DNA from 4 places in the Ammoniphilus soli genome. Region 3 is predicted to be linked to each of the others. Evidence: riboswitches for the same ligand, from Rfam matches in the RefSeq annotation. Region 3 holds a riboswitch; each other region holds the start of a gene.
The links. Region 3 has a riboswitch for S-adenosylmethionine ahead of metK (methionine adenosyltransferase). Riboswitches for the same ligand answer to the same signal wherever they lie in the genome.
Positions count from the first base shown of each region.

Region 1: it holds a riboswitch for S-adenosylmethionine, as region 3 does, so the genes downstream of both, ABLT31_RS20700 (bifunctional homocysteine S-methyltransferase/methylenetetrahydrofolate reductase) here and metK (methionine adenosyltransferase) in region 3, are expected to answer to the same signal.
Region 2: it holds a riboswitch for S-adenosylmethionine, as region 3 does, so the genes downstream of both, ABLT31_RS22000 (sugar ABC transporter substrate-binding protein) here and metK (methionine adenosyltransferase) in region 3, are expected to answer to the same signal.
Region 4: it holds a riboswitch for S-adenosylmethionine, as region 3 does, so the genes downstream of both, metH (methionine synthase) here and metK (methionine adenosyltransferase) in region 3, are expected to answer to the same signal.

Region 1 is NZ_JBEGDL010000011.1:136,763-142,726, forward strand. It holds gene ABLT31_RS20680 (ZIP family metal transporter) at 1-319, opposite strand, end outside; gene ABLT31_RS20685 (manganese efflux pump MntP) at 332-913, opposite strand; gene ABLT31_RS20690 (L-threonylcarbamoyladenylate synthase) at 972-2,039, opposite strand; gene ABLT31_RS20695 (GNAT family N-acetyltransferase) at 2,150-2,608, opposite strand; gene ABLT31_RS20700 (bifunctional homocysteine S-methyltransferase/methylenetetrahydrofolate reductase) at 2,680-4,515, opposite strand; SAM riboswitch class I at 4,615-4,737, opposite strand; gene spoIIR (stage II sporulation protein R) at 4,825-5,412, opposite strand; gene prmC (peptide chain release factor N(5)-glutamine methyltransferase) at 5,541-5,964, opposite strand, start outside.
Region 2 is NZ_JBEGDL010000012.1:181,206-187,169, forward strand. It holds gene ABLT31_RS22000 (sugar ABC transporter substrate-binding protein) at 301-1,383, opposite strand; SAM riboswitch class I at 1,608-1,714, opposite strand; gene ABLT31_RS22005 (YmaF family protein) at 1,821-2,150, shown strand; gene ABLT31_RS22010 (alpha/beta fold hydrolase) at 2,193-3,224, opposite strand; gene ABLT31_RS22015 (nuclease-related domain-containing protein) at 3,417-4,370, shown strand; gene ABLT31_RS22020 (YqaE/Pmp3 family membrane protein) at 4,399-4,587, opposite strand; gene ABLT31_RS22025 (DUF6612 family protein) at 4,666-5,898, opposite strand.
Region 3 is NZ_JBEGDL010000034.1:33,084-39,047, forward strand. It holds gene ABLT31_RS31740 (prenyltransferase/squalene oxidase repeat-containing protein) at 1-344, shown strand, start outside; gene ABLT31_RS31745 (SpoIIE family protein phosphatase) at 726-2,588, shown strand; gene ABLT31_RS31750 (ATP-binding protein) at 2,581-2,991, shown strand; gene ABLT31_RS31755 (STAS domain-containing protein) at 2,988-3,362, shown strand; SAM riboswitch class I at 3,428-3,575, shown strand; gene metK (methionine adenosyltransferase) at 3,715-4,923, shown strand; gene ABLT31_RS31765 (polysaccharide deacetylase family protein) at 5,213-5,964, shown strand, end outside.
Region 4 is NZ_JBEGDL010000004.1:95,861-101,824, forward strand. It holds gene metH (methionine synthase) at 1-2,836, opposite strand, end outside; SAM riboswitch class I at 2,971-3,079, opposite strand; gene ABLT31_RS10810 (MerR family transcriptional regulator) at 3,649-4,137, opposite strand; gene ABLT31_RS10815 (IclR family transcriptional regulator) at 4,246-4,992, opposite strand; gene acnA (aconitate hydratase AcnA) at 5,306-5,964, shown strand, end outside.

The DNA of each region.
Region 1 (5,964 bases), on a different contig from region 3:
CAATTAGCAGGCCCACGCGAAAAGATTCCTTTTTACCAGGAGATATACTCACTCCATGAACCACTTGCCGGTGCAAAAAGCCATGAATTCCTATCATCGTTATCAATCCAAGCCCTAAGCCCATTCCCACCGCTTGATACGGGCCTTGGGAAAATGCTGAAGGAAGCAAGTCCACAAGAATGACCAGTACCATAATCCCCGAGGATAACCCGAGGTAAAAAGCAAGAATCTTCCTGCCAGGCTGTCCAAACAGGAGAGCGAGAGCCGCTCCAAACAGGGTAGTAATCCCGGTAAGAGTGCTTAACACCAACAGTTCCATATGATCTGCCTCCTATAGCATAAACTTTATGCCAAAAGCCAGAATGATGAATCCGCCCAGCGCCTCACCCACTCCACCCATTCGATGACCGACCTGCTTTCCCAGCAATAGTCCGCAACCCGTCATCAACATCCCGATCAAGCCAAAGACCAGGACAGAGAGAAGTACATCGGTTTTAAACAACCCAAAAGAAAGCCCTACAGAAAGCGCATCAATGCTCACACTCATGGCAAACAAGAGAAGGCCGAAGCCCTCTGTCCGGTAGCTCCTGGGCTCCCCTTCCACCTGGAAGATCGATCCCCAAACCATATTGGCGCCCAAAAAACAAAGAATGAGCCCCCCGATAAAGGTTGCCACATCTCCTACCACCGCGGAAAGGAATTTGCCGCTGGCTATTCCAAAGAGAGGCATAATGATATGAAACAAACCAATCAAAATACTAATCTTGGCGATCGTCCGCAGACGAATCCCCAACATCCCCATTCCGATCCCTAAGGAAAAAGCATCCATTCCCAGCGCAATGCCGATCATCAGGATGGTGTAAAATTGTCCCAATTGGGTAATGTCCCATTCCATTTGATCCCCTCCAACCATATCCCTTGTCTCCTTCATGGATATGCGGACAGGTTAGGAAAGATGCTTATCCTCTTGTCTAAGCCCGATAAATGCGATGTCCCGCTGCTTTATTCAGCCGGTTCATGACAGCCAGGCCCACTCCTTCCGCCGGAAAAGACTCGGAAAGGATATAATTCACTTCTTGTTGATCAAAAGATCGCAGGGTATCATACAGCGAGCGGGCGACGGTGGATAAATCTTGGCGAGATCCGCAGATAGCCACCACATCTGCCTGTGGATAAGCTTCTTTGGATTCCTCTGTTGCCAACACGCCGACTCTCCTTCCAGATTCCTTAGCTTGTCCCACTAAAGAACGAATCGCCTCTATCTGATCCTCCACCTTCTCGGCTTGAACGATCCACATTTCCCCTTGCGGAGCATAGTGCTGATACTTCATTCCTGGGGATTTCGGCTGCTCTTCCTGCAAGGTTAGCCCAGGATCAAGATCCACCTGGCCGATCACGGCTTTTAGCTGTTCACGAGTGACCCCACCCGGACGCAAGATCATTGGCGGATCCACGGTCATATCCAGTACCGTCGATTCGACACCGACTCCCGTGTTCCCTCCATCCACAATCCCAGCAATGCGTCCCGCCAAGTCCTCTTCTACGTGAGCTGCTGTTGTTGGGCTCGGCCTCCCCGAACGATTCGCACTAGGCGCAGCTACAGGGACCCCTGCTTGTTCAATTAATGCCAAAGCCACCGGATGATCCGGCATCCGAATCCCTACAGAGTCCAACCCAGCGGTTACCTCCGGAGCGATTCCCTCTCTTCGCGGTAAAATAAAAGTCAGAGGACCAGGCCAGAAGGCTTCCATCAGTTTTTCTGCTTTATCTGGAACCTCCGAAACAAGGTTATCCAGATCCTTCCTGTGGGCAATGTGGATAATTAAAGGGTTATCGCTCGGCCTCCCCTTAGCTTCAAAAATCTTACGAACAGCAAGGGATGACAGGGCATTAGCCCCTAAGCCATAAACGGTCTCGGTAGGAAAAGCGATGACTTCATTGTCCGCCAGCAGCCTCGCCGGCTCTTCCAGTTGTGGATAGTCAGCCATTTTCCCCACAACGTTATCCACATGCCATGTTTTTGTCTGATAATCGATCATGTCTCTTCCATTCCTTTTTTCAAGACTTCTTCCTACTATGGTAGGAGATAAAACAAACAACTTATCAACAGTTTGTGGATAAGTTGTGCATAAGTGTGTGGTTTAGAGTCTTAAATTCGCGCGGTTGTTGCTCTTTTATACACCATAGCCGTGGATAAACTGGGTGTATACTGTTGAAAATGTGTGGATGCTTTGACTTGGCTGGGGATATCTTCCCACTCCACTTCCTTAAACCCACAAAATTGAAAAAAGGGTGCTGAACGTGTAAGCAAATAGATTTCCTGCAAGCCCTGTTTTCCAGCACGAGATAGAAGGATCCGCAAAAGCTCCCACCCTACCTTTTCATCGAAAAATGCCGGCTCCACAGCTAAGGACCGCAGCAATCCAAACTGATTCCCAAGAATCTCGAGACCCGCTGTTCCTACGACCTGTTGGCTGCCCAACTCCTCTACCACTAAAAAATGGTCCAGATGGGCTTCTATTCCCTCTACATTCAGTTTACCCTTTTTCAACAGATTCACAATCGCATGAATATCTTTCTTTCCGGCTACCCGCACCGCTAACCCCATCGACAGGGCCCCCTTCCTCTATCATTTCTATCATACATATGAGTAGAAATGATAGAGTATGCCCCTTTCGCTTAACTGTTTCTTACATACCTCGCCAACTCTGCCGTCATTTCATAGCGCATAAATGGCGTAATTAAATAGATTCCGTTAAAGTGGCGGCGAGTCGTTTCGATCAGCTCCATGGCAATTTCATTGCCCTGCTTTCTTGCATCTTCCCCTTCAAAGCGAGCCATCCGAGCCCGCACATCATCCGATAAGCGAATGCCTGGGACTTCATTGTGAAGAAACTCGGCATTGCGATGGCTTGTGAGCGGCATGATCCCAATAAAAATCGGCACTTGAATATGCTTTGTCGCTTCGGCAACTTGAAAAATCTGCTCATGGTCATAGAGCGGCTGGCTCATCACATAGTCCGCTCCTGCCTCCACCTTCTTTTCCAAGCGCTCAACCGCCTTATGCAAATGACGCGTATTCGGGTTGAAAGCAGCGGCAACCGTAAATGCTGCTCTCTTCTTTAACGTTCGGCCCGAGAACCCTACGCCGTCATTAAGCTGCTTCGTCATCCGGATCAGCTCAAAGGAAGTCATGTCATATACGGAAGAAGCTCCCGGAAGATCTCCATAACGGGTTGGATCCCCTGTAATCGCCAGCACGTGATCAATGCCTAATGCATACAAGCCCATTAAATGTGACTGCTGGCCAATCGAATTGCGGTCCCGGCAAGTCAAGTGCACCAACGGTCGAATGCCCACTTTCTCCTTTACCAAAGACCCCAGCGCCATGTTGCTCATCCGCGTCATCGCCAGCGAATTGTCAGCGAGAGTAATGGCATCGGCTCCCGCTTCCTTCAGTGCTGCTGCCCCTTCCAAAAACGGCTCAAAATCCAGATCGCGAGGCGGGTCCAGCTCAACGATGATCGTTGGTCTTTCCCGAACGAGCTCAGGAAGTGTTTTTTCATGGTGTGGTTCGGATAAAACCGCAACCTTGGACTCCTTGACCACCCCTATTGCTGAGTCTTCCTTTTTTTCCACAGGCGCTTTTCCTTTGATGCGAGTGGCTACCGCTTCAATATGCTCCGGTGTTGTCCCGCAGCATCCTCCCAAGATTCGCGCCCCTAACTGGTACAAGGTTTCAGCCGACTGACCAAAATACTCCGCTGAAGACGGATATAAAAACTGTCCATCCACATATTCCGGAAGCCCAGCATTCGGATACACGGACAACTTAAGCCCCTCTTTGACAGGAAGGGATTCAATGGATCGGATAATATTTGCCGGCCCATTGTAGCAGTTCAACCCCACAATGTCCGCACCCGCATCAACCAGGCGAGCAAATGCCGCTTCCAGCGGATAGCCATCCTGGGTCCGGTTCAAATCCTGAATCGTCAGCTGGCAGATCACCGGCAATGAAGTATATTTCCGAGCGACAGATAAAGCAAGAAGCGCTTCCTCCACAAAGCAAAAGGTTTCTAGCAGCAAGCCATCAATCCCTGCTTCAACTAAGCTTTTAATCTGCTCATCAAATACCTGCTCCAATTCTTCTAGGGGAATACTTTTTCTTCTTCCGCCTAAAATACCTCCTACGGAGCCTACCACGTAAACCGAATCTCCTGCGGCCTCTCTGGCCAAGCGAACTGCCGCCTGGTTGATGGCCTCTACTTGATCCTCCAAGCCGAACTTCGAAAGCTTTTCTCGATTGGCTCCGTACGTATTGGTTTCAATCAGGTCGGCACCGGCCTTTACGTACTGGAGATGGATATCCTTAATGACATCGGGGCGGGTTACATTTAACTCTTCCCCACAAGTGCCTACAGGAATTCCGTAGCGATGAAGCAATGTCCCCATCGCCCCATCGCCAATTAATACTTGATCCTTTATTTTTTCTAACAATCCTTGCTTCTGTTCCATGTCTCTCACCCCTAAACAATAGTCCCTAAAACAAGAAAAAACCCCTGAGCAAATGAGCCAGAAGGTTCTCGGGATCTGTAACACACTATCATGAGCCCCTTCTTATCTCCCAGATACCTTGCGTATCTGCAGGAATTAGCACCCTGCCTTAATGCGTCCTGAACGCCTTAACGGGTTGCCGGGTTTCATCGGGCCAGTCCCTCCACCTGCTCCAAATAAGAAAAGTGTTAGATTTATTTTAAAACACTAAGTATTTATATTAACGTAATCATACGGGATGGTGCGATATCTGTCAATGGAGGATCATTCCTAGGCGAAAAGTTTTTGATAAAGCTTCTGAAAGACTTCGACTAAGAAGAACTTCACTTGAATTTTAGGGCCATCTCCATCAGCTTCCTGCTTAACGGCATCCCCCGTATCGATATCTACAAAGCAGAGCGGCGGAAACAATACGCACCACCAGTTTTGCCCTAAACCTTGTCCAACCGTTACGCGAAGGGCTTCATACTCCCCAGCAGGATATACATACTGGCCGTACATTTTTGTCGGAAAAGGAACCTTTCCTAACTCTACTTGGCTTGTATAAGAAAATCCATGCTTGGCAATAGTTTGGTCCACTACCTCTTGCAGCTGCGGCAATTCCTCTGCCATCTTCTCACGCGCTTCTTCCATCGTTTGCAAATCCGTTACCTTACCTTCCAGGTAAGCATTAATTTGATCTCGAATTTCTTGCTTTAGCCACTGATCTTGCGGGGAATCGCTATTGGCAATGACACGAAGCCGAATGGAATCTTGCGGAATAGGTTCTTCTTTTAGCAAGGAAGCAACTGAACGCTGACTCTCCCAACTCATGATTAATATAATAAATGTAAATAAGACCAAGCTTACTTTTTTCATGTTTTGTTTCCCCTCTCTTTTCTATCTCCTTAGCCAACAGTCTAGACAGAAAAGAAAGGGTTTAAACATGATTCGTTATTTTCAGAATAAAACTTATTATTCAGGAAAGGAAGGCCAGCTTCCCTGAGCTACAGACCCGCCTTCCCATCTCCTATCACAATTCGTTCAATCCCGGCTAAATCTTGAATCACTTCGGTTCTAGCAATGACACCAGTTCTCAAAAGCAATTGCTCTACATCCCGGGCCTGACCCATTCCCACTTCAAAGGCCACCAATCCGCCTGGACGAAGGACCTGCGGCAACCCTTTACAAAGCCGTCGATAGAAGTCAAGCCCATCCTCTCCCCCATCCAACGCACGCATCGGTTCATGATCCTTGACCTGCACATCCAATTCAAGAACATCGCTTGAAGGAATATAGGGAGGGTTAGAAACTAAAATATCCACAGGCTGAAGGAGCGGATCCAGGAGATCTCCTTTTAGAAAGGTAATCTGCTGCTCGACGCCATGAATGCGGCTATTTTCTTGAGCTGTATCCAAAGATTCCTGGGCG
Region 2 (5,964 bases), on a different contig from region 3:
TTATCAAAAATTAAAACTCCCCCTATTATCCGCGAACCCTATCATCCTGATAGGCCTGAACGTTAATAAAGGGAGTTTTTGGGTACATTCTTGTAGGAAAGACTCCGTATAACAGGAGAATCTCCGGTTATTTCTCTTTTTTAAATGCAATAGGATAAGATAAGAGGATTTTTTCCGGTTAAGTCCGGTAAAACAAGCATTTTTTCCTGATTTCAGGTGGATAACCGGAATTTCTCCTGCTATTTTAGCCCATTTGCCTTCGTTTTTCGGAATAGCAGGATTTTCTCCCGTTATGTTATGTTACTTTTGGTTCTGAGCTTCCAGTTCCTTCATCCACTCTTCGATTCCTTGCGTGCTTTGTCCCCATCCTTCGATGTGCTTGGAAAGGTCACCCATGGTTACCTTTTCCTTCGGAAGCATTTCGCGAGTGACTAGAATTGGATCTAAAGAAACATTTTGCGGGGTTTCTTCCCCTTTAATTTTCTTGTATACGTAACGTACTTGCACGCGTCCGATATCGGAAGGATCCACCGCAGCAGAAGCGATCCAAGGAGATGCTGGATCTTGAATCATTTGCAAGTCTTCATCACTCAAGTCGATCCCGTAAACTTTAATTTCGGTACGGCCCGCTTGTTGGATGGCGCGAGTAGCCCCTTTTGCGAATTCATCCCATGCTGCCCAAACGGCTGTAATATCGCCAGGGTTAGGATATTGCTTCAAGATCGCTTCCATTTGCGTTTGCGTATCTAACGCGGTGTTTGCTGATGCACTACCGAAAGCCGCAACCTCTTTGATTTCTGGGTATTTCTCTTGGAATTGCTTATAAGCGATTTGACGGCGCTCCATCGGAGCAAAACCGGCTACCCAAATCTTAACGATATTCCCTTTGCCGCCTGCATCTTCAGCCAGCTTTTCCAACGTGGACTCGGCCATCTTCACGTCACCTTGCTCCAATACCGTAACGCCAGGAATATCTAAAGCTGCGTCGAACGCAATAACAGGAATTTTTTGCTCAACGGCTTTCTTGACACCTTGCGTTAAAGCTTCCGGTGTTCCATGGTCAATCAAGATCCCATCGAATCGTTGGTTCACAGCCGCATCCAGCTGAGAAGCCATCTTAGCCAAATCATTATCTGCATTAAAGACGGTCAGTTCCCCGCCAAACTTTTCTACTTGTTCTTTTACACCAGCCACGTATTGAGCCGAAAAGGTTCCAATATTAAACTGCATGACTAAAGCAATACGCTTCTTGGCTTCAGTTGCTCCTTCTCCGCCAGAAGTGGTTCCGCCCGCTTCTTCTTTCGCTCCCCCGCCGCATGCGGTGAGGACTAGCGAGAAAATCATGACGAACGAAAGAAAAAGAGATAATTTCTTTGTTTTCATTTGAGTGCCCCCATATTTTTTTATTTATTATAGAAAGACCTGAAAAATTCAGGCAATAACTACCACAGTTTTCTTAGTTGTTTACTTTGCTTTTAAAACTAGAATAATCCGATTTTTTAGCGGAGTAAAGTCCAAAAGTCCTAGTAGTTTATGGTAATAAGGTCCTGGAAAAAGAAAAAACTTCTTCAATAAGAAGAAGTTTCATGAACAAGGCATTTTCCTTCATCTTATCTACCAGGATTCTCCTGCTGGAATTGGCACCTTTTCATGTCCATTCATGAACGGTTGCCGGGTTTCATAGGGCCAGTCCCTCCACCTCTCTCGATAAGAAACTATTCAGTTCGCTAGGTAAGATCTTACTAAAAAAAAATGGGGGCGTCAATAAATTTTTTAGAATCATGATTGCATAGAATGAACCAAAAGGAGGAGTGACCCACATGTCTCTTATGCCTCAACCCCACACCCATTACTTCCGCACTACAGGTTCGGGCGAACACGAGCACTTCGTTCATGCTTTTACCTTTCCTGAGAAGGGAAACTCTACAGATGGTCATGTTCATGCCTTTAAAGGAGTAACCCCAAAAGAACACGGCCACCAGCATTTCTTTACAGGCAGCACAGGGCCCGCCATCCCCCTCCCCGATGGGACACACATTCATGAGGTGAAAGGGAAGATTTATCGAGATGAGGATGGCAGACCCACCCATCCCCATGAGTTTAAAGCTCTAACCGGAAGACCGTTGGGGCAGGCGCCACCGGGGTGGTAGATTCGTTAGTCGATTAACTAACATGTTTGTGCCGGTCATCATTCACATTGTACGCTTGATAAATCCCCGAATCTTCTCAAGGAAAAAATCCCGCTTTTCTAGGTGCGGAGAGTGTCCTGTGTTTTCCACTACCCATTCTTCAAAGTTTCCGGAACGTTCTAACACCACGCGCATTTGAGATACCATGGGCTGTGGAGGAAACTCATCCATGCCTGGCCAACCGGGAACGTAACCCAGCTTCCCCAAATAACCAAAATCAAATAAAGAGCTATCCGATACGATCTGATCATCTGCTCCGCGAATCCATAAAACGGGGATTTGAGGCTCTAGGTCAGCAAATGCAGCAAGATTCAAATACTTAGGAGACAACGCATTATTTATTCCTTTGTCTCCGGGAGCTACGCCCGGCCATTCCGCGCAAGTCTCAAACGTACCCGGGTAGAAACCGGATCCCAACTTTGTGGATAGCATAGAGCGGACGAAACGATCTTCCTTTTGGGCATCAAGCCGGAAGGGCGGCTTAACGTAAAACTGATTCAAGACATTCCTGGGGCTATGGGGCTGCTCCTCCCCCGTAGCCCTTTGGCTAAGCAGCTCTATGAATTGAGGGTTAGCCGTTCCGCCGCCAGACCCGGCAAAATTCGGATAGCAAGGTGTCCCCTGCTCATCCTTCGTTCCCCCAAATCCAAAAGGAGATACGGGATTCATCAACATGAGCGAAGAAACCTCATTCGGGTAGTCTATCGCATATTGCATGACCACCCCGCCACCCATCGACCAGCCCAACATATGAAGCTGACGATCCAATCTCAGCGACTGTACAAACGACCTCACATCCTCCGACCAATCACGCAATCCTCTCGTTGCATCGATGGCTAAGGGCTCCGTCTCCCCATACCCCCGTAGGTCCGGCGCCAAAACATAAAAATCCTGTGATAGACTTTCCATCATGTCTTCCCAAAACCAACTCGATGACACATTCCCGTGCACGAGCATTACCACTGGACGAGCTGGATCTCCCGCTTCCAAATAAGCTACTTCGAGTCGGTCCGTCTTGATTCGCTTCGCTTCCATGAAACTCCCCCCCTTTTTCCTGTCTATACTCTAGATTAGCAGGTGGGGATTACAATGGAGTTACATGCAGCAGTTCCGATCGAGAGATTACACTATGGTTTCGAGAGATTTTGGACTGATTTCGAGAAATTAACGTTCTGGAAGGAATTACGTCAGCCACTAGCGAAGTTAGGAGGAAAGGAGGTTTTGCCAATGCTAAAAAAACAACGCGAATTTCCACTCAGAATAAAACTTGAGGAAGCCTTGCTGCGTCGACTTCCCCTTCATCACAAAAAACGCGAAGAAATCCTCGTCAGTCTAAGAAAATTACGAGCAGGTTACCGAGGCGAACAGGAGCTGGATTACCACCTTCAGTTTCTACCGGAAAAAGAATATCTCATCTTTCAAGATTTACGGCTTCCCATTGATGATCAGTTTGTTCAGCTGGACACCCTCATCCTCTCCCCTTGGTTTGCCCTCATTATCGAGTCCAAGAACATCTATGGCCACCTTTACTTCGATCCCGTTTCCAAACAAGTCATCAGAACGTATAACAATACAAAAGAAGGGTTTCCTGATCCCATCCTGCAAGTCAAAAGACAACGAACCCAGCTTCAAAAATGGATGGAAATTCATATGTCCAAATCCATTCCCATTCACTGTCTAGTTGCCATCGGCTATCCTAGCACGATAGTTGAAACAACTCCTGGAAATCGGCATATCTTTCAAATAGTGCATCATGCGGAACATATCCCCAACAAAGTACTAGACCTTGCCAAAACGGCTCCATCACCCTCTCTCACCACTTACCAGCTCCGCAAGATCAGCCAACTCCTTATCAATCAACATACTTCCCAGGACTTCGATGTACTAGATTGGTATCAAATCCACCCTACTGAGTTCATTCGTGGAATCCCCTGCTTTTCTTGCAATCTCGAGACTATGCAGCGGATCCACGGAAACTGGCTATGCAAAACATGTAAGTTAAAAAGAAAAAAAGCCCATGTACAGGTCATTCAAGATCATATTCTACTTCATGGAACCATCACCAATGAACAGTGCAGAAAACTTCTTGGACTGTCTTCCATACATACTTCCACGCGGCTGCTCCTCTCCATGAACTTGCCTTTTCAGGGGTCTACAAAAGATCGGGTGTATACTAAATGAAAAAAGCCGCTCAATCTCTTGAGCAGCTTCAATCCCTATGCCTATGCATCCTCTTCATACGTCGATCGACCTTCTTATCGTGTACAACGAATACCGCGTGGATCGCCCCCGGCAACCAGAAAAAACAAGTCAAAATCAGATTGAGAACAGCCTGAAATGGCTTTCCGCAAAGCAAAACCGCTACGGGAGGAAGAACAAGGGCAAGCAAATACATCATCGAAATCACTCCCCTTTATCATATACTCAATAAGTATTACGGGAGTAGCTTGCTCCATGTTTCGCCCTACTCAGCCCATTATTGCTGCGGCTCAGCCCCGATTTCCTTAGCCTGCTTTGCTTCCTCCGGAAGCGCGATAGCCTCTACGCTATTAAAGTCGGAATACGACCCGCTCATGTTCATCTCCATTTTTTCCAATGGCTGATTGGGTAGCTCCGCTAGTTCAATTTCTATCTCCATGGTCAGTTTCGTCGGGAGCTTGGTCTCCACATCAAACCACATGGTTCCTGACATGGTTAAAGCCTCCATGCCTGAATGAGCCATCATATCAGCAGGCAATTCCCCATTGGAAAACATATTGCTCGTCATATTCATCATCTCTTGCATCGAAGCAAAACGCCCTTGAACAGACACTTTCTGCTGTTCTTGCCCGTCCACCATTTCCTTACCTAAATCGCGGTAGAAGACAAATTTGTTGTTCATTTGCTGGTTATACGCTACACTGTTTTTTTGCATTTCCATCATTTGATCAAACGTAAAAGGCATGCTCGTCATCTTTACCCATTCTTCCTGATTCGTCTCCGGGTTCAGCATTTTCAAGTACATGCCTTCCTTCACGAAATATTGCTCCATCTCCATTTCCGTTTCTCCATTAGGCAGGGGCTCGGGAAGCTTAGACTTGGAGATAATGCGGAAGCCTTGGTCTTTCTTGAATGCCATCTCCATCTTCATGGACATGCTGGTCAATTTTACAGAAGGATTTTCCGGAAGCCCTTTTCTAAATATCATGTTCACGTCCTGATTCATGCTTGCTTTAAAAGAATCTTGAGCATTCATCACCTCGGAAGATTCGATCACCCACTCATGTGCCGTCGGATCGCTTACGAGGGCTTTCTGGATTGCTTGGCGCGCCTGCTCTTCCGTTACCTTGTCCTGGTCAAATGTAATTCCATACTCGTTCTTTAAAACCTCTATATTCAAACCTAGTATTTTGGATAAGATAATATATGCTTCATTTGGCTTCAGTGCATTCGCTAGGCGTACCGTTCCATCTCCATAACCGTAGATGACTTTACGTTCCTTCATGATGCGAATCGTATCCGCATAAGGAGAATCGGCCGAAACATCCTGAGGCAAAGCGAGATTCTTGTCCTGTAAAGGAAGCTGAAGCTGATCCACAATGTTCTTTAAAAAATCTCCTCTTTTCACTTGGTTCCCTTCTACTGTTTGGGCCGAAGCGTTTCCATAGCCAATCAAAGATCCTGCTAATAGAGTAGCAGATAGAGATAAAGCTAGTAATCCTCTTTTCATAAAAGCACTCCTCCTGTCTATGTACTCGTGAGGTTATACGATAGTTACTAGAAAAAGTTTCCTTTT
Region 3 (5,964 bases):
AAGGAGGTATTCCTTCCACTCGTACTGCTGTTAAGTTCCAGGATGTCCCGGAATCTCACTGGGCAAGGCCTTTTGTTGGATATGCCGTCCATAAGGGGTGGATTAAAGGGGTCACGGAGACTCGTTTTGAACCGGATAAGCCGATTACGGCCGCTCAAGCGGTGACGATTCTCGTTCAGTTTCAAGGAGGAGAGGTTGGCCAGACAACGCCTTGGTATAAAGGGTTTGTCGATTACGCACGCCAAGGCGGTTGGTTATACAGCGGTTTGGAGCCCGACCAGCCTATCAATCGGGCACAGGTTGCATGGCTTGTCGACACCATTCGGAAAAATAGCAGATTTTAATAGAAAAGACCGGATCTTATCCTGTTTGGATAGGGATCGGGTCTTTTTTTTGCGTAACATTATCAAATCAAACCATATACATTTATGGCGAAATTTGTTAATCTAATACAAAAGTTTCATATTTTTAAAGAGCTTTGTGCTTCGTCTGGAAGATCAATTGACTGGTCGTGTGTTCTTTCTCAATTTGGAATTTCCTAGGTCTTTCTTACCGCAATCGTAAAGCCTCTATCAGAAATATATTGCGTACTTGCGGGGAGAAAACCGGAAACTTGAGGCTTACCGATGTTGTATGATCAGATCAAAACATTACTGGATGAGGTTGGTTTGCATCCATCCTTTTCCTTCACCAAGTAGATGAGTACCATGACATCAGGAGGAACTATGACGCTTCGAACTTATATTCCTATTCTTTTATTTTTTTGCGGCTTTCAAGGTTGGGTCTTATCCTTCCCGTTATTTGGCCCGGTTCTTACTTCTTTCGGAACGCAGAAAGGGGTCAACGTAGAGTTTGTGGTTCATGCTTTCTTGTTGGCACTTTCCATTTCGTATGTGTTTTGGGGTTTTTTCGTTTCTAGATGCCCTCTGCAGCCCAAGCGCCTGCGATTCATTCTGATTTTGCATCTGTTGAGTACGTTTATTATCGGCCTATCCTTATATTGGCTGCCTTCTTTCTTATGGATTGTGGCTTTCGTCCTTCTTGGGTTTTTGGGGGCCTTACCGCCCTTTATTTGGCTGTCGCTTGTCACGGTGAAAATTCCGGAAGGAAAGCGGGGCTTTATTTTCGGTATTACAGGATTTTTTATTGAGATTACCATCTACAGTATGAACATCCTTGTCCAAACATGGAGTGTCACCTATTCTTTCTTTCTCTTGCAGTTGATTCTCTTTGTCCCATTGATCATGCTTTTTTGCTATCCACGCCATTTCCATATTCCCTTTGCCGTGGAAAAGTCGAATCAGTCGCCTCTTTGGCCTTGGTGGCCTCTCTATTTCTTTCTTTTTGTCATTTATATGGGCGGCGGGATTATGTATCGACTGATTCATCCTTATATCGAACAGTATCCTAACTTAGACATCTATCTGGGGACTTTGCCCTATGCGATTACGATGCCTTTCATCGGCCTGCTCATTGATCGGATTGGTCCGCGCCCGTTCACGTTTGTCGGTTCCGCCCTTCTCGGTTTCGCTTTTGCCTTGTTTGCCGTTGGTCCATCCTTTTGGGGAGTAGCAGCGGGTATTGTGAAGATGAAAGTGGGGTTTGCGTTTCTCGATTTATTTATTCTGTATTATCTGGCTTATCTTGCCTATACCAAAAGAAACTTTGCTTTCCTTGGGGTAGGGATTGGCATTAATATGTTTTCTATTCTGTCCGGTTCTCTTCTGGCCCAAACGGTAAGCGCCATGATCGGACAGAGTTCATCCATCGCGTTTATTGTGGCAGTGATGGTCATCTTCAGTTCTTTTTTGCTTATTGAATGGGTCGTGAAGAAAGACTCATCCAAAGTCGAAGAGGAGCTCAAATTGGCTAATAAAGTCCAGCAGAATTTGCTTCCCCAAGAATCAGAGTTTCCCAAAAACGTGGATATCTTTGCAGCCATGCAGCCTGCAAAGGAAGTAGGCGGCGATTTTTACGATGTCATTCCCTTGGATCGGAACAAAACCCTATTTGTCATCGGAGATGTAGTAGGAAAGGGATTATCTGGTGGCATGGTGGCCTCTTCTCTCATCAGCCATATTCGTTCCCATGCGAATCCGGGAAGTTCCCTTACAGGGCTTTTGGACTATTTAAATGGTATTGTGATACGGGATTCCCGCTTCACCATGCAAGTGACATTAGGATTGGCATTAGTCGATACGGCTAATCGGACACTGGCTTACGCAAGTGCCGGTCATCCTTTCCCTATCCTGGTTACTCAACAAGGGATTGCGGATATTGAGGTGGCCTCCTTTCCCTTAGGAATGGAAAGGGACCATGATTTTGAGCAAACGGTCATTCCTTTTAGCGAAAAAAATATCCTTGTCATGTATACGGATGGCCTGATCGAGGCACGCAATGCCCAGAAGCAGATGTTTGGTTTTGATCGCTTGAAAGAGGGCTTGCAGCAGGAGGAGTTTTCCATAAAGGATAGGGGATCACTCATCCTGGCTAAATTAAAGGATCATGTTCATAAAGAAGAATTGGAGGATGACGTTACCCTTTTAATGATCGAATGGAAAAGCAGGGGCCAAGAAAAACATGCATGAACTAATTATGGAAATCAAAAGTATATTAGGAGAAGAAAAAAAGGTACTTTCGAAGCTCGAAGAATTATTTCAACCCCTTTCATTTTGTCAAGAAGATTGTTGGGATGTAAAATGTGCGGTTGCCGAGGGATGCCTGAATGCCATCGAACACGGGAACCAGCTATGCGCAGATTTCAACGTCAGAGTGCAAATAAGGATTCAGGGTAATCTGGTAAAAGTCGTAATATCGGATTGTGGTATGCGTTCCGAATCCACGCCTTGCCCTGTGATTTCCCCTGAACGGGGCTGGGGGATCTTATTTATATCAAAATTAATGGATAATTATCGTTTCTGCTTTTTAGAGGAGCAAACGATGCTTTATATGGAGAAAACGATGAGTAAGGAAGCGGGAGGAACAACATGATTACTGAGCTTGAAATCATTGAGGAATTTAAAAATGGGATTCTTATTCTTCATCTTCGGGGAGACATTACGAAAGATTCGGGTGATTCCCTTCTTCGGCTCAAGCCATGGGAACAAGGGTTGGACAGCGGAACCATTGGTGTTGCACTTAATTTTTCTGAAGTGGAATATATTAATAGTTCGGGAATTGCCGCTCTTATTCGGTTGGTTCGCCTATTGACGTCAGGACAATATCCCGTTGGATTCTATCATCTGATCTTCCACTATGAAAAGCTGTTTAAGATGGTGAGTTTGACAAAGTACATGACCATTTATCCAAGCGAGTGGGCGGCAATAGAAGGGTTATCCCTAAAAAAACATCTGGTTGACTGATTAAAATAGGCTAAGAATGATTGACAACTTACCAAAACTTAGCTATTCTTATGCAGAACGGATTACTCTTATTCCGAGAAGGCGCGAGGGACTGGCCCGATGATGCCCGGCAACCCACGGCAATGATTCATATTTTTTCCTTTATGGGGAAAGATACGATTATACCGTGCAAGGTGCTAACCAGCAGGACAAATAGGTCCTGGAAGATAAGAGGTAAAGGAGCGGAATTATGGCCTTTTCCTCATGGAGAAGGTCTTATTTTTTTCACCACCTCTTGAGTGTTCGGAAGCAAGAATTATGAGTGCCGTATCTTACCATTGTCATTTTCCTAAGGAGGTACGTGAATATGGCGTTGAAAAAAGGCCGTCATCTTTTCACATCTGAATCTGTAACTGAAGGCCATCCGGATAAGATCTGCGACCAGATCTCCGATTCCATCCTGGATGCGATTCTTGAGCAAGATCCAAACGCTCGCGTAGCATGCGAAACTTCGGTCACCACGGGTCTTGTGCTCGTAGCGGGAGAAATTACGACATCTTCTTATGTGGATATTCCGAAGATTGTTCGCGAAACGATTCGCGAGATCGGTTATACTCGTGCGAAGTTTGGTTTTGACGCGGATACGTGCGCGGTGTTAACTTCCATTGATGAACAGTCTCCGGACATCGCGATGGGCGTAGACGTGGCGTTGGAATCCCGTGAAGGACAAATGACCGACGAGCAAATCGACGCGATTGGAGCGGGCGACCAAGGATTAATGTTCGGATTCGCAACGAACGAAACCCCTGAGTTAATGCCGCTTCCGATTTCGATAGCTCATAAGCTGGCTCGACGCATTGCGGAAGTTCGCAAGAGCGGAACGTTGACTTACCTTCGCCCGGATGCGAAGACCCAGGTAACAGTAGAATACGATGGCGATAAGCCGGTTCGTATCGACACGATCGTAATCTCTACGCAGCATGATCCGGAAGCAACGTTAGAGCAAATCAAGAAAGACGTCCAAGAGCATGTGATTAAGCCGATTGTTCCTGCGGAATATTTGGATGCTCAAACCAAGTATTTCATTAACCCGACCGGTCGTTTTGTTATCGGTGGACCTCAAGGGGATGCGGGATTAACTGGACGTAAAATCATCGTGGATACCTACGGCGGTTATGCTCGCCATGGCGGCGGAGCATTCTCCGGTAAGGATCCGACGAAGGTTGACCGTTCTGCTGCTTACGCTGCTCGCTATGTAGCCAAGAACCTCGTTGCGGCTGGACTAGCGGAGAAGTGCGAAGTGCAAGTGGCTTACGCCATTGGGGTCGCTCAACCGGTTTCCATCAACGTAGATACGTATGGAACAGGCAAAATCGAGGAAGAGCAGATCGTTACCTTGATCCGCAAGCACTTCGATCTTCGCCCAGCGGGTATTATTAAAGCCCTAGATCTTCGTCGCCCGATCTACAAAGGAACCGCTGCTTATGGACACTTTGGTCGTACGGACCTCGATTTACCATGGGAGCGTACCGATAAGGCGGAGCAGTTAAAGCAAGATGCTGCTGCCTTAGCGCAAGCGTAAAACTTATTAAAAAAATAAAGACCTAATTAGCCTACAGTGGTAGGCTGATTAGGTCTTTTTTGCTTTACTGGATGGGAAAGTTTAAGTAAACTAAGAAATTAAAGTAAATAAACTTTCCCAGAAGCATAAAAAACTTCCACTAAAGGTGGTCTTGCTACCCTGGAATACTTCAATATAGCTTTTTTTATAACATACAATTTTTTTCTATAATGAAACTATCTATATGCTAATACTTTCCAAAAGGACTTTTATATTTATTGTCGAATTGTGTAGAACAAGGAGAAGAACCATGAGAATGATCCTATTCATCTTGTTCATGATCCTGGTGGGGTGTGGGCAGCAAGATGATATGTCTAAAGAACCGATCCCAACGAATGACGAAGCTCCTGTTTTGGACGAGCAGGTAACAAGGGAAGAGGAATCGAAGGATACAGAACAGCCTTATCAATTTTGGTACAGAGACCAAATACTCATTTTGAATTACCATCACTTATCGGATGATTTAGTCACCCCGTACACGATTAAACCGGCTTTTTTCAGGGAACATATGGAATATTTAAAAAATCATCATTTCCACCCCCTTAAACTCGAAGAGTTCTACGAATTTTTAAATACAGGACTATTGAACCAGGAGAATGCCGTGCTTATCACGTTTGACGATGGGTATGAAAGTATTTACACGGAGGCTTTTCCGATACTTAAGGAGTATGGATTTCCAGCGACGATCTTTGTCATTTATGAGAATTTGCGGGATAGCCTGGAACGGAAGAGGGAGAATAAAATTCCCCCATTGACCTTCGTTCAAATGGACCAGCTGAAACGGAGCGGCTTGATTTCCTTTCAGTCCCATACCTACGGACTACATGTTATTGAGGATGAACGTCCCGAAACGGCGCCTGGGCCTTCAGAGGGAGATCAAGATTATCGCAGTAGGCTTTACGCGGACTTGATGATGGCGCGAAAGGCGTTAGAAGATTTAGTGAAGGAGCCGGTCATCGGCTTGGCCTATCCCTACGGTCACCATAATCCTCGATTGATTAA
Region 4 (5,964 bases), on a different contig from region 3:
CCTCCGAAAGCAATTGGTCCATTACTTCTTTCAGCTCCAGCGCCTTGCTGTCCCCTTCTTCAATCAAGCGCTCCACGTTGCCGCGCAATCCCATATGCTTGCCTAAGAGCATTCTCCAGTTCAGATACGGCTGGAGATAGGAAAGGGGATAATTCTTCAGAACATGCGGCTCGAAGTCTGGTGCCTGGAAAATCGGTGCCTGGCGGTCAATATCGGAAACCTTTGGCTGGGAATCCGCTTCTGCCGGTGCCTCAACCGCCGTTTCTTCCGATTGCAATTTGGCTAAACGAGCTTCCTTCAATTGAGCAACCATTTGCTCTCTCAGCTGTTTATCCATCAGTTGATTGGCCAGATCCAGCCCGTACATTGCATCTTTTGCATAAAGCACGAGTCCGTCATATTCTGGAGCAATTCGATTTTCCGTAAACTTTCGGGTTAACGCCGCTCCCCCAACCATGATCGGCACATCAATACCAGCCGTTTTCAAATCCTGGGCCGTGGTGACCATCTGTTGGGCAGATTTTACCAATAGTCCGGAAAGTCCGATGGCATCCGGCTTTTCTTCCCGGTAAGCGCGGATAAGATCCGCAGGCGGAACCTTAATCCCTAAGTTTACGATTTGGTATCCATTATTGGATAAAATGATTTCTACCAGGTTTTTTCCGATATCATGCACGTCGCCTTTTACCGTAGCCAAAAGGATTTTCCCTTTGACAGAGGAAGATGCTTTTTCCATATGCGGCTCAAGGTACGCAACGGACGTTTTCATCACTTCCGCACTTTGCAAAACTTCGGCGACAATCAATTCATTATTGTTAAACAGACGGCCTACTTCACTCATCCCTGCCATCAGCGGTCCATTAATGATATCCAAAGGCGGATACTTCGTTAATGCTTCATCGAGATCCTTAAGAAGCCCATCCTTTGTTCCTTCCACAATATATTGAGCAAGGCGCTCCTCCAGCGTCAAATTGCTGGCAGCTTCCTTCTTCACCGTTTTCTTCTCGCGGTAAAAAGCAGTAAACTCAGCAAGCGTGGCATCATTGGTGCGGAACAGAAGGTCCTCGGAAAGCTTTCTCTCTGCTTCCGGAATCGAAGCAAAGCGCTCTAGCTTTTCCGTATTAACAATCGCATAATCCAAGCCAGCCTTTGTACAGTGGTAAAGGAAAACCGCATTTAAAACTTCACGGCCTGCTGCAGGCAAGCCAAAGGAAACATTACTCACACCTAAGATCGTTTGGCACTGCGGCATCGCTTCTTTAATCAGGCGAATTCCCTCAACGGTTTCAAGCGCTGCGCCGATGTATGCCTCATCGCCCGTCCCTACCGGGAACACCAACGGATCAAAGATAATATCGAGCGGATTCAGACCGTATTTGTTCACCAATAAATCGTAGGAACGTTTTGCAACCTCTAATTTTTTCTCTCGGGTAACCGCCATCCCGCTTTCGTCAATCGTTCCGACAACTACTGCAGCTCCATAGGTTTTGATCAGCGGGGCGACTTGCTCGAAACGCTCCTCCCCGTCTTCGAGATTAATGGAGTTGATGATCGCTTTCCCTTGGGAGAACTTAAGGCTCAACTCGATGACTTCGGCATCTGTGGAGTCAATCATCAAAGGAACCTTCACTTTATTGACCACAAAGCTTAGGAATTTGCTCATATCTTCCGCTTCATCGCGATCCGGATCCGCTAGGCACACGTCAATGATGTGGGCCCCTTTCTTCACCTGCGCGCGGGCGATTTCGGATGCATCTTCGTATTTGCCTTCCTTAATTAAATCGCGGAATTTCTTGGAGCCGATGACGTTTGTCCGCTCGCCCACAAACAATGGCCGGTTGTCGGCTTCCAAATAGACAGGCTCAATGCCTGATACCACATGTCCGTGAGGCTTAGTTTCGGTTCTAGGACTATAATCCTTCAACTGCTCAGCAATCGCTCGGATATGCTCCGGAGTCGTTCCGCAGCAGCCTCCTGCCACATTGAGCCAACCCTTTTCGGCAAAACCGGCAAGCTTCGTCGCAAGAGCTTGCGGAGATTCATGGTAATGCCCATTCTCATCCGGAAGCCCGGCATTCGGATAACAGCTTACCGCACACTGCGCAAGCTCGGAAAGGGTACGAATATGGTCGCGCATGAATTCAGGTCCCGTAGCGCAGTTCAAACCAACAGAGACTGGCTTTAAATGCTCTAAGGAGATATAGAAAGCTTCAATATTTTGACCCGCCAAGGTGGTTCCCATTGGCTCGATTGTACCTGAGATCATCACTGGAATCTCTGTGTCTAATTCATCGAAGGCTTTTCGAATTCCAATGCTGCCTGCCTTCACATTCAGCATATCTTGGGCCGTTTCTAGGAGCAGAACGTCGACTCCCCCTTGAATCAGGGCTTTTGCCTGTTCATAATAGGTTTCGATCAGCTCTTCAAAGGTCACTCCACCTGTTACCGACAGCGTTTTGGTCGTCGGCCCCATGGACCCGGCTACATAGCGGGGCCATTCCGGCGTTGAATACTTATCTACTGCTTCTTTGGCAAGCCTCGCTGCCTCTAGGTTGATCTCTACCGCTTGATTTTGCAAGTCATATTCCGCTAAAACGACGCTGGTGGCACCAAACGTATTGGTCTCGATAATATCGGCGCCAGCCTCTAGATATTCTTCATGTATCTGGCGAATCAAATCAGGACGCGTGAGATTCAGCATCTCATTACAGCCATCCAGCGCTTCGCCTCCGAAGTCTTCTTCCGTTAAATTCGCCTGTTGGATCATTGTCCCCATTGCTCCATCCAGGATGAGGATTTTCTTTTCTAATTGCTGCTTCATGCTAATCTTAGCCATAGTCCTCTCTCCCTCCACTTCCTTCATGTCGATACTATTTAAAATAGTTTAACATCCAAATGTACGCGCGTAAGCTGACAAATTTAAACAACACAAAAAAACTTCTTCCGATAAGAAGAAGTTTAACGATCAGCTTCTTATCTTTCAGGACACAGCTCTTGTCCTGCTGGATTTAGCACCTGCATGACATAATGCGGTTGCTGGGTTTCGTAGGGCCAGTCCCTCCACCTCTCTCGATAAGGTAATTATTCACTTTAATATATGTAAAACTATCATTTATCCCAGCGGATGTCAATTCTTTTCGCCTTTCAAATCGGCTGTTTCCGTAGATCCCTAGGCCACTCGCTTTTTGGGTAGGACCTCTGAATTAGTGGAGAAAAGCCACTTAAAATCAAAATCAAACTAGAAAAAGTCTTTATTGTTGGAAAATCTCCATCTATTTCATTTTCACCCCCTCTTTTTGGACGTTTTAACGCTAATAATGGTCGTTTTTCCACCTACAGCCAATATAAAATCAATGGTCTGGGCGTTTAATTGACGAATCTCCACTTACTGCAACCCACCACCCCCAACGCGATCCAACAAGAAAACTTGGCTCGCGCCAATTCCCTAACTTGACATCAAGGGTAAACCCTTTGTGATAAAATAAAAATTTTATCAGAAATGACCCGTAGGGTTGATGTCAAATTAGGGAAAAGCTACAAGTTTTCCTCGTGCTGTCCAAATAATATAACGGAGTTATAGATTCAGACAGTACGAAAAAGGCTGTCCCAAAAATCGGTTCTTACCGACGTTGCAGGACAGCCTTCTCTTTAAAATGTAAAATTCATCACCCGGCTCCAAAGCCCCTTCTTTTTCTTTTCCTTTTCCCGCATATCACGCAGGTTATCCATCAGAGCCTGGTCTCTTTTGGCCACTTCGACTTCCGACCATTTGGCTTTCAGTTCGTCCACTTCCCGCTGCAAAGCTTCAATGGTTTCTTGCATCTCTTCAATCCGCTGCGGTTCTATCATCACCATATCCACATTCGGCTGTCCCTCGGCTTCCTCTTCGCCCGCCTCAGCTTGTCCACTGATCTTAAAAAGCTCCGAACGGATCTCGTGATGGTCCAATCCTTTTTCCTTCGCATCCTTAATAAACTGGAAAATTTCCACCGCTTCCGGCTTGAACCAGACCTGCTTGCCGGCGGTTTCCATCGGAACGAATTGATAGAACTGCTCTTTCCAGCTGCGAATACTTTGCCAAGTTGTATCCATTTCCTTCGCCATTTCCTTTAGAGAATACAATTGTCCGGTATTCATGGCCTTCACCCTTTCCCGTTAAGTTCGTTATGCTAATGATAACAAAATATGCAGGAAAAGCTTGTCAGACGGTGGGTGATTTTTCTGTATGTTTTTGTTTCCTTTTGTCTATTTATTCACCATTTTGCCCATACGCTGGGCTGATGCCATGATGCTCGGGGCCATCTCCACCATTTTCTCCGTCGTTAGCCGGGCCGCCGGTCCAGAGACGGAAAGCGCAGCAACGACTTCCCCTTTGCGATTAAACACAGGTGCTGCCACCGCACTGGTCCCTTGCTCACGCTCCTCAATGCTGGTTGCATAGCCAACCTGCTCAATACGCTGCAGCTGCTCTGCATAATGATCTTTATTAATCCCTTCCGGCCAAGCGGGATCGTTGAGGATAAAATCCTTTACCGCTGGCTCCGAAAAGGCTACAAGAACTTTGCTTGATGCGCCGACTGCCAAAGGCAAGCGAACGCCAATCGGCGCCACTCTCCGAATCGTATGCTGGCTTTCGACAGCTTGGATCCGAATCCTCTCTCTGCCATCCCGGACATATAAACTGATGGTCTCCCCCAGCAAATCCCGAAGCTTCTCCATTTCCGGCAAAAAGAGCAGCGCCGGGTCATCCTCCCGGACCAAATGTGCAGAAAGCTCCCAAATCCGGAAGCCCAAACGATACTTTTCCGTAATCGGATCGCGGTTGAGAAAGCCCTTTCCTTCCAAGGAAGCCAGCAAGCGATACACGGTACTTTTGTTGAGGTCAACTTGTTTGGCTATCTCCGTCAGGCCAAGCTCCTGCTTATCCGCAAAACAAATCAAAATATCCAAGGCACGATCTACAGCGCGCACCGTCATTTTCTTATCATCCATGTCATTCCCTCCTCTCGCCATAAAAAGTTGTTATTTTATTAGTAAAATGGAAACATTACCTTTGTAAGAGTCTCGTTTGGTTTCACTGTACGAAACGATATTTCATCTGATAATATTATATCCTAGGAGAAGCATTTCGTAAATATCCTTCAAAACACACCGCTTTTTCGGAGATATTCATGGAAAATAGTTGTGTACGGCTCCCTGATTTATGTGTATAATGGGAAACGTAAAGGAAACTCGGTTTCGTCTAGTGAAACAACAGAGATTCTTTGTGAATTTATACTAAACTTTCTATTAAGGAGGTCACGACATGGCAAACAAGGATAAATATGGCGTTAGATCGGAACTTCAAGTAGGCGGCAAAACCTATACTTACTATTCCTTAGCTGGCCTTGAAAAGCTTGGTCCGGTTTCCAAGCTTCCTTATTCCATTAAAGTTCTTTTGGAAGCTGCAGTTCGTGAGTTTGACGGAAAAGCAATTACTGAAGAGCATGTTAATAAATTAGCTAACTGGACAGTAGAACGCGATCCAAACCAAGAGGTTCCATTCAAGGTTGCGCGTATCGTACTTCAGGACTTCACAGGCGTACCTGCCGTAGTTGACTTAGCCGCAATGCGTGCAACCATGCAGCGTATAGGCGGGGATGTTTCCAAGATCAATCCTCTTGTTCCTGTTGATCTTGTTATCGACCACTCCGTTATGGTTGATAACTTCGGAAGCGCTGATGCTTTAGAGCAAAATGAAAAAATTGAATTTGAGCGCAATGCGGAGCGTTATCGTTTCCTTCGCTGGGCACAAACTGCTTTCAATAATTTCCGTGCCGTTCCTCCATCTACTGGTATCGTTCACCAAGTAAACTTAGAGTATCTAGCTTCTGTAGCTGCTACAAAAGAAGTAGATGGCACAACCGAAGTATACCCTGATTCCCTTGTTGGTACGGACTCTCATACAACCATGATCAACGGTCT